One region of the Kitasatospora sp. NPDC056800 genome, then DNA from elsewhere that is predicted to be linked to it. Evidence: riboswitches for the same ligand, from Rfam matches in the RefSeq annotation. Region 1 holds a riboswitch; each other region holds the start of a gene.

Region 1 (2,190 bases):
AGGGCGGCCGGGCCGTAGTCGTCCCAGGTGATCGAGGATTCGCCGAAGCCCCGCAGGTCCATGGTGACGACCCGGTGGCCGGCGGCGACGAGCAGCGGGCGCAGGTGCCGGTACGCGGCCCGGCTGTCGAGCATGCCGGGGAGCAGGACGACCGGGGTGCCGTCGCCCTGCCGGGTGTCGTCGTAGGCGATCCGGCCGCCGGGGACGGTGAGGTACTGGGTGCTCGGGGTGATGGTGCCGTTCATGGGGTCCTCCTCGGGCCGCCGGTGCGGGGCATCGGCGGTGCTGCCGATAGCCATAAAGCTAAGGCTAATAGCCTTAGCCGTCAAGCGGTCGGGCGTCGGAGGCGTCGGAGAAGAGGGGGAAGGGAGCGGTCAGACCCCTTCGACCTTGAACGGGTCGTGCTCGCTGAGCAGCTTCTCCAGCCGGGCCTGGTCCACCCGGGTGACCATGTCGTTGGACTCCTGCCGGTCCCGGATCACCTTCGCCAGCGTGAACGCGGAGCTGACCGTGAAGAGGAGGCCGAGCCCGAGGAAGGCCCGGGTCCACCCGCCGACCGGCAGGTAGATGATCCCCACGGCGAGGGCGGTGCCCGACAGGGCGAAGGACAGGACGGCCTGGAGGTAGTAGGCGGCCGTGGTGCGGGTCTGCATCGGTGCGCTCATGGCGTCAGGATGCTGCGGCCCGGCCGGGCCGCACATGAGTAGGCGTACTCAGATGGGGCCGTGCATGAGGGACCGTTCGTTGACGTCCGATCACCTGCCGCGGGGCTGCTCCGAACGGATGGCTTGGAATCAGAGCCTCCTAGGATTAACGTTTGATAACGCAGCGCGGTTGTCAACGCCGTACCCAGACGGCACCGTGCGCCGTCGCCTAATCCCACCGACCGGCCTCCGGGCAGGTCAGGGAGCCGGGGAACCACGTTCCTTGGGGTGAATCGGCGGGGCTCCGGCCCGGCCGTAGGAGACCTTCCTGCTCCGAACCCGTCAGCTAACCCGGTAGGCGCGAAGGAAGGAAAGGAGCGCGCCTCCGTGGCGTCGACGCACACCCCGGCACACCCGGCCGGCTTCGCAGCCGGTACCCAGCTCCTCGACCACCCCGGTCCGGACGGCCCCGAGGCCTTCGGCCCGGAGGACTTCGCCGCGGAGGCCGAGACCAACCGCCACCGGATGCCGCGTCAGACCCGCGGAACCTCCCCGCTGCTCGGCGTCACCGCCGTCGCCGCCACCCTGGGTGCCACCGGCTTCACCTCGGCGACCCCGGCCGCCGCCCCCGCCATCGAGGCCCCGGACGAGACGGCGGTCGCCCTCTCCGCCGACCCCGGCCTCGCGCTCGCCGCCCGCATCCAGAACCAGGCCGACAGCCAGCGCACCGCCGCCGAGGAGACCGCCCGGCTCCAGGCCGCCCAGGAGGCGGAGGCCAAAGCCGCCGCCAAGGAGGCCGAGGCCAAGCGCGCCGCCGAGGAGGCCGAGCGGGCCAAGGCCGCCGCCCTCACCCTCCCGGTGACGGACTACCGGCTCTCCGCCCACTACGGCCAGAGCGCCCGCTACTGGGCCAACCTGCACACCGGCCTGGACTTCGCCGCCGACACCGGCACCCCGGTCCACGCGCTCGGCCAGGGCACCATCACCTCGGCCGGCTGGGCCGGCTCGTACGGCTACCGGATCGTCGAGACCCTGCCCGACGGCACCGAGATCTGGTACTGCCACCTCTCCGCGATCACCAAGGGCTCCGGCAAGGTCGCCGCCGGCCAGCAGATCGGCAAGGTCGGCGCGACCGGCAACGTCACCGGCCCGCACCTGCACATGGAGGTCCGCCCCGGCGGCGGCGCCCCGGTCGACCCGGAGCCCTGGCTCCAGCAGCGCGGCCTCAACCCCTGACGCACCCGCCCTGAGGCACCCGCCCGGGCGGACCCAGCGCGAAGCCCCCGGCCCGGAGCACCAGCACCGGACCGGGGGCTTCGCCGCGGCGTCTCACTCCTCGGCGGGAAGCTGCGCCAGGTACGCCTCGATCTCCTCCTGGCCAGGCTCCGGCGCCAGCTCCGGGAACTCCGTCACCAGCAGCCGCGGCAGCCCCGGCACCGTCCACCCGCCGAACAGGTCGAGCGCCGCCTCGACCGCCGCCTCCTCGAACCGCCCGAAGTCCCCGGCCAGTTCCTCCGGCATCGGCCGCCCCAGCGCGGTCAGCTCC
Region 2 (2,190 bases), on a different contig from region 1:
TCCGTCCCGAGCCGGGTGCCGGCCGAGGCCTGCGCCTGCGAGGTGCGCGGCAGCGACACGCCGGCCTGGTTGTAGGCCCAGACCATCAGACCGGAGCAGTCGAAGGAGCCCGGGCCGGTGGCGCCCCAGACGTACGGGCTGCCGATCTTGGAGGCGGCGGCGGACAGCGCGGCGGCACCGCGCGAGCTGCCGGGGGCCACGTTCACCGGAGCGGTGGTCGTGGGGGCCGAGAGGCTGCCGCGGCTGTTGTCGCGGGAGGCGCGGTCGGCCTGCTGCTGCTGGGCCTGGGCGGCGTCGGCCTTGGCCTTGGCCTCGGCGGCGGCCTTCTCCTCGGCCTGGCGCAGCGCCTGGCGGTCCTGCTCGGTCAGCGTGTTGAGCAGGTCCTGGGCCGCCTTCAGCTTGCCCTGGACCTCGTCCTTGGAGGCCTTCAGCTGCTGGGTGGTCGACTCCAGCTCGGCGAGCTTGCCCTGGGCCTCGTTGCGGTCCTGGTCGAGCTTGCGCTGCTGCTCCTGGAGCTCCTTCAGCTGACCCTTCTGGGTGCTGCCGGCCTGGTTCAGCGCGTCGGCCTGGCTGAGGAAGCTGTCCGGGCTGGAGGAGAACATCAGCTGGACGGTGGGGGATATCCCCCCGTTGCGGTACTGCTCGCCGGCGATCTCGGCGAGGCCGCCCTGGAGCTCGGTGACCTGGGCCTGCTGACGGGCCACCTGGTCCTGCAGGCCGGAGACCTGCTTCTCCAGGTCCTGCTGCTTGGCCTGGGCGGCGTTGTAGTTCTCGGTCGCGACCTCGGCCTGCTCGTTGAGCTGGTCGACCTGCCCCTTGACCTGTTCCTTGGTCGGCTGCGGGTCCGCGTGGGCACCCTGCGCGGAGAGGACGACGGCTGCGGCGGCGACGCCGGTCAGGATCGAGACCCGGGCGCGGCCGGCGGGCTTGGGACGACGATGGGACGCCACGAAGGCGGACTCCTTCTTCCTACGGCCGCCTACCGGGTGAGCTGACGGGTTCGGGCCGGAAGCATGCCCTACGACGCCTCACGGCCGTTCCACCGGCCGACCTGGCGCCGATTCACCCCGGAGGAACGTGGTTCCCCGGCTCCGCTCCGCAGCGCCCCCTACCACTGGGCTCCCCTGTCGGACAGTCGCTTCGACCTGTCCCGCTGCCTTGCGAACTCGACGGTAACCACCGCCGCCACCCTGGCTGGGCGATCGACAGTGCGGTGGTTCGGAGCATGACCCTAGTAACTGAACCGTGATCGGTTCAAATCCTTGTCAGAAAAAAGACAGAAGATTACCCAAGTTCCTTTGTGAAAATGACCGATGGTGACCATTGACGCACACAAGGCTGATCGGTTCTCACCATGTGGTCGTCGAAGGGCTGGAAACCCGAAACGCCACCCCGAACGGGGGTGGCGCTTTTCACAGGCCCCCGCGGGAGCCCCCCGGGCGTGTCGGTCCGTCAGACCCGGCGGATGGTGTTGATCGACATCGCGTCGGCCTTCATCACCTTCACCACGTCGCCGGTGTGCGGCGCGTGGACCACCATGCCGTTGCCGATGTACATCCCGACGTGGTGCATGTCGGGGCCGTAGATCACCAGGTCGCCCGGCTGGGCCTGGTCCAGCGAGGGGATCCGGGTGCCGTAGTGGCCCTGCTCCTGCGAGGTGCGCGGCAGCGAGACGCCCGCCTGCCCGTACGCCCAGACCATCAGGCCCGAGCAGTCGAAGGTGGTCGACCCGGTGGCGCCCCACACGTACGGCGAGCCCTGCTTGCTCATCGCCTTGGCCAGCGCCGTGGCCGCGTAGCCGCTGGCCGGCGGCAGGCTGCCGAGGTCGACCCGGTCGCTGCCGCGCGAGGCGCGGTCGTCCTGCGCCTGCTGGGCCCGCAGCGCGGCGCGGTCGGCGGAGCTCAGCGAGTTCAGCAGGTCCTGGGCGGCCTTCAGCTTGGTGTTGACGTCCGACTTGGCCTGGTTCAGGTCCTTGGTGGTGGTGTCCAGCGAGGCGAGCACGGCGGCCGCCTCGGTCTTCTCCTGGTCCAGCCGGCGCTGCTGGTCCAGCAGCCCCTTGAGCGCCTCGGCCTGACTGGTGCTGGCCTGCTGGACGGTGGAGGCCTTGTCCAGGTAGCCGGACGGGTCCGAGGAGAGCATCAGCTGGACGGACGGGTCGATGCCGCCGCTGCGGTACTGCTCGCCCGCCAC
Region 3 (2,190 bases), on a different contig from region 1:
GCTGCCAGCAGGACGATTGCGGAGTCGTTACGACCAGAGCCTAACCGCCCGGGCTGCCGTGGCCGCGTCGGCCTCGGTCCCGTCTCACCGTGTGGCCCTGCTACCCACCGGTAGTTCACCTGCTTGTCCCAGCTTGTCCCACCGGAGCGGGCGAATGCGGACGAAGGGGACCGGTAGGACCGGCCCCCTTCGGACGGCGGGGTGGAGCGGCGTCGGCGCCGAGCGCTCCGGCGCGGCGGCGGGCGCCCCCGGCGGGCACCCCGGTCTCGGGGTACTGCCGGCCGCGGGCGCTCCCGGCGTCGGGCGGGGCGGCTCAGCCGAGGTGCAGCACCTGGCCGGGCATGATCAGGTTCGGGTCGCCGCCGACGGTGGAGTGGTTCTGCTCGTACAGCGCGCTCCAGCCGCCGGACACGCCCTGGGCGGCGGCGATGGTCGACAGGGTGTCACCGGCACGGACGGTGTAGTCGTGGCCGGCGGCCTGCGGGGCCTGCTGCGCGGCGCGCGGGGCGTACTGCGGCTGGGCGGCGGCCTGGCCGGCGTACTGCTGGTAGACGCTCTGGTGGCTGGTCCAGTACCAGCCGCCGTTGTTCTGGTACCAGTACACCTTGGCGTCGGCGTCCCAGCCGGCCTTGCCGGAGAAGCCCGGGGTCTGCGGCTGCGCCTGCTGCTGCGGGGCGACCTGCTGGACCGGCTGCGCGGCGGGCTTCTGGGCCGGCTTCTGGGCGGCGGGCTTCTGCGCGACCGGCTTCTCGGCCGGCTTGGCGGCGGGCTTCGGGGCCTGCTGCTTGGGGGCGGACTGCGGCTTGGCGTCCGAGGAGGTGTCGACCGAGGCCGGGGCACCGCCCTTGGTCAGACCGGCCTTCTGGGAGCAGACCGGCCAGGCGCCCGGACCCTGCGAGGCCAGCACCTTCTCGGCGACCGAGATCTGCTGGGCCTTGCTGGCCTGGTTGGCCTGCGCCGCGTAGGCGGTGCCGCCGTACGCCTTCCAGGTGCTGGACGTGAACTGGAGGCCGCCGTAGAAGCCGTTGCCGGTGTTGATGCTCCAGTTGCCGCCGCTCTCGCACTGGGCGACGGAGTCCCAGGTGGAGGCCGGGGCGGCGGAGGCGCCGGTGGCGGTGAGGAGCGGCATCGCGAGTCCGACGCCGGCCACACCGGCGACGGCGATGGCCTTCTCGGCCTGGGTGCGACGACGGTGACGGCCAGTTCCAACGAACAGCATGAAGAGGTCCCTCTCCGTACGCCTGCGAGGTGAGCTGTCGGGTTCGGACCGGGAGGTGGCCCGGCCGCCGTACGCGGAAACGATTCCGCTCGGGCGGCTTCACCCCAAGCCGTGGGGAGACGGCAACAAACCTGGTTCCCCCGCCCCTGCCCAGGGTTCTGGTCGGTTTCCCGTGACGCGGCGGGCAGGATTCGGCGTTCCGCGTACGAGGTCCGCAGCTGCGAACTCCAGGGAGAGTAGACAGATCATCAGACCAATCACAAGCTCATATCACCGATATCACACAACAATTACGGCCCGTGTCCGATCGCCTACCAACAGCGGCGTTATGTCCGGATTGATGGGTGTTCACACCCCCGTCGGCGGGCGATCGGCGACGTCCCGTCAGCGTGATCTCAGCAGGTCGGAGGCGTCGAAGAGGCATCCGGAACGGGGTGCGGAGGGGCGTGCGGGGAACGGCTCTCCGGACTGAATTCCACCGGGAGTTCGCGCAGGCCACGCATGATCAGACCACCCCGCCAGCGCAGATTCTCCGGGCTTTCCGCGAGCCGCAGATCGGGCAGCCGGGAAAGCAGCGTGGCCAGCGCGGCACGCCCTTCGAGCCGCGCCAGCGGAGCGCCGATGCAGTAGTGGATGCCGTGCCCGAAGCCCAGGTGGGGGTTGTCCTTCCGGGCCAGGTCCAGGGTGTTCTCCGCCGCGAACCGGGCCGGGTCGCGGTCCGCCGCGGCCAGCACCACCAGCACCGGGTCGCCGACCGGGATGTCCACCCCGCCGATGGTCAGCGGACGGGTCGCGAACCGCCAGGTCGCCAGCTCCACCGGCCCGTCGTAGCGCAGGAGTTCCTCGATCCCGGTCTCCAGCAGCGCGCTCTCCCCGCGCACCACCGACTCCTGCAGCAGCCGGCGCTGCTCCGGATTGCGCAGCAGCGCGTAGGTGCCGTTGCCGATCAGGTTCACGGTGGTCTCGAAACC
Region 4 (2,190 bases), on a different contig from region 1:
ACGCCCGCGGCGCGCAGCGCGGCCTGGGTCAGGCCGGAGCAGTCCCAGCCGCCGTTGCCGGTGCCGCCGTAGACGTACGCCTGACCGACCTTCGACTGGGCGAAGGAGACCGCGGCGGCCATGCTGCCGGTCGCGGCCGGCACCTGGGCCTGGGTCTGCGTCTGGGCCTGGGGCTGGGGAGCGGGCTTGGTGGCGGGCTTCGCGGCCGGCTTGGTGGACGGCTTGGCGGCCGGGGCCTCGGGCTGCGCGGTCGGCTGGGCGTTCACGGCACCGCCGTTCGCGGACTGGCCGGACTTCTGCGAGCGGTCGAACCAGGTGAAGTCCGAGCCGGACGTGCCGGCGGAGGACTGGCCGGCCCGGGCCTGGCCGTTGCCGCCGAAGGACAGCTGCTGGCCCGGGTAGATGGTGTCCGGACCCTCGGTCAGGGTGCCGCGGTTGAGGTCGTACAGCCGCTGCCAGCCGCCCTGCACCTTGTGCTGGTCGGCGATCGCGGACAGCCAGTCGCCCTCGACGACGGTGTAGTCGCCGCCCTGGGCCTGCTGCTGGCGCTTCTGCACCCAGTCGCTCCGGTTGCCGGAGGCGGCGGAGTCGGTGGAGGCCTGCGCGTCGCCCTGGGCGGGCGCGGCGGGCTTCGCGGCGGGGGTCTGGGGCTGTGCGGGCTTGGCGCTGGGCTTCGCGGCCGGAGCGGCCGGCTTGGCGCTCTGGGCGGGCGCGGCGGGCTTGGCGGCGGTCGAACCCGCCGAGGTGTCAACGGCGGCCGCGGCGCCGCCCTTGGTGAGCCCGGCCTGGACCGAGCAGACCGGCCAGGCGCCGGGGCCCTGCGAGGCGAGGACCTTCTCGGCGACGGCGATCTGCTGGTCCTTGGCGGCCAGGTCGGCGCGGGCCGCGTAGGCCGTGCCGCCGAAGGCGGACCAGGTGCTGGAGGTGAACTGGAGGCCGCCGTAGAAGCCGTTGCCGGTGTTGATGCTCCAGTTGCCGCCGCTCTCGCACTGGGCGACCTTGTCCCAGGTGGCGACGGAGGCGGCCGAGGCGGTGCTGGTGGTGAGGCAGGGGACGGTGAGGCCGACGCCCGCGACGCCGAGGGCGGCGATCACGCGACGGGTACGGCCGGACAGACGGGTGCCGTTGGTGGGCAGCATGAAGACGTGGTCCTCTCCCACGCCTGCGAGGTGAGCTGTCGGATTCGGGCTGGAGTTGCCCGGCCGTGCGGTGAGCACGGCTTCACCCCTAGCCCTGGACCGTTCCGGAGAGCGGTCCGGGGCGACTTACCTGTGGGTCCCCCGCTCCTGCCGTGGTGCGTTTTCGCGCTTCCAGGACATCCGACGGCAGGACTCGGCGTTGCGGATGACCGGGTTCGTGTGGTCACGAACGGGGAGCACGTTAATCAGACTTAAGTTCAAACTGCAAACCACTGTGATGTGCATCACGGTTTAGTGGAAACTGCCAAAATTGCCACTCACCATGATCGTAAATGATCGTTTTCAGGCAATGCTGTTGTGGAAGCCGACAACTGGCTCCGCCTCAGGAGTGGCGTGACGGTGCGTCGAATCGCGGAGTGGCGCACTCCGGCGGGTGGGGGAGCGGTCGCGATCGGAGCATGTGAATCCACGCTCCCTATTTCCTTTCAAATAGCGCCAGAACGGACATTCCCCTTCATTGCCGGGTGACTCCCGTACGGGACGGACGGGGTGGGGGGAAGTACGTGGAAGGGCCCGGAACGCGATCCGTTCCGGGCCCTTCGGTGCGCGCGAACCCGCGCGCGGTGTCCTTATCGTCCGCCAGGCCCCTCGGCGGCCGCGTGGGCGCCACGGGAGCCCTCCGCGACCCCCTCGGCCTCGGCGGCGGCCGCCGCCTCCGCCTCGGCCCGTGCCAGGTCCTCCGGGGACGGCGTGGGCAGCGCGGCCAGGTAGGTGGAGGCGATCAGCTGGCCGACCGACGGGTAGGCGCCCAGCGGCGCGGCCGACGGGCAGCCGGTCTCCTCGGCGGCGGTGGCGAGCAGCTCGGAGTCCGCCTCCGGGCCGATCACCAGCGGGGCCAGCGCCGGGCGCTGCGAGCCGGTGTCCTTGAGGTGGTTGACGGCCGCGGCCACCGAGCCGGGCACGTCGAGCGCGGCGGCGACGACCGGCACGGCCAGCCGGGCGGCCAGCAGCACGCCGGTGATGCCGGCCGCGGCGGCCGCGTCCTCGCCGC

The links. Region 1 has a riboswitch for cyclic di-AMP ahead of ACFRQN_RS11560 (M23 family metallopeptidase). Riboswitches for the same ligand answer to the same signal wherever they lie in the genome.
Region 2: linked by a shared signal. The riboswitch ahead of ACFRQN_RS03010 (NlpC/P60 family protein) and the one ahead of ACFRQN_RS11560 (M23 family metallopeptidase) in region 1 are both predicted to bind cyclic di-AMP.
Region 3: linked by a shared signal. The riboswitch ahead of ACFRQN_RS17710 (transglycosylase family protein) and the one ahead of ACFRQN_RS11560 (M23 family metallopeptidase) in region 1 are both predicted to bind cyclic di-AMP.
Region 4: linked by a shared signal. The riboswitch ahead of ACFRQN_RS03720 (transglycosylase family protein) and the one ahead of ACFRQN_RS11560 (M23 family metallopeptidase) in region 1 are both predicted to bind cyclic di-AMP.

Annotation. Positions count from the first base shown of each region.
Region 1 covers NZ_JBHUAL010000038.1:10,253-12,442, reverse strand. Annotated here, with positions in the region: gene ACFRQN_RS11570 (alpha/beta fold hydrolase) at 1-299, opposite strand, end outside; gene ACFRQN_RS11565 (YiaA/YiaB family inner membrane protein) at 375-665, opposite strand; cyclic di-AMP (ydaO/yuaA leader) riboswitch at 861-1,019, shown strand; gene ACFRQN_RS11560 (M23 family metallopeptidase) at 1,032-1,880, shown strand; gene ACFRQN_RS11555 (hypothetical protein) at 1,974-2,190, opposite strand, start outside.
Region 2 covers NZ_JBHUAL010000007.1:5,408-7,597, forward strand. Annotated here, with positions in the region: gene ACFRQN_RS03010 (NlpC/P60 family protein) at 1-950, opposite strand, end outside; cyclic di-AMP (ydaO/yuaA leader) riboswitch at 961-1,114, opposite strand; gene ACFRQN_RS03015 (C40 family peptidase) at 1,453-2,190, opposite strand, start outside.
Region 3 covers NZ_JBHUAL010000070.1:8,524-10,713, forward strand. Annotated here, with positions in the region: gene ACFRQN_RS17710 (transglycosylase family protein) at 314-1,219, opposite strand; cyclic di-AMP (ydaO/yuaA leader) riboswitch at 1,225-1,393, opposite strand; gene ACFRQN_RS17715 (cytochrome P450) at 1,615-2,190, opposite strand, start outside.
Region 4 covers NZ_JBHUAL010000009.1:15,208-17,397, reverse strand. Annotated here, with positions in the region: gene ACFRQN_RS03720 (transglycosylase family protein) at 1-1,160, opposite strand, end outside; cyclic di-AMP (ydaO/yuaA leader) riboswitch at 1,147-1,317, opposite strand; gene ACFRQN_RS03715 (hypothetical protein) at 1,769-2,190, opposite strand, start outside.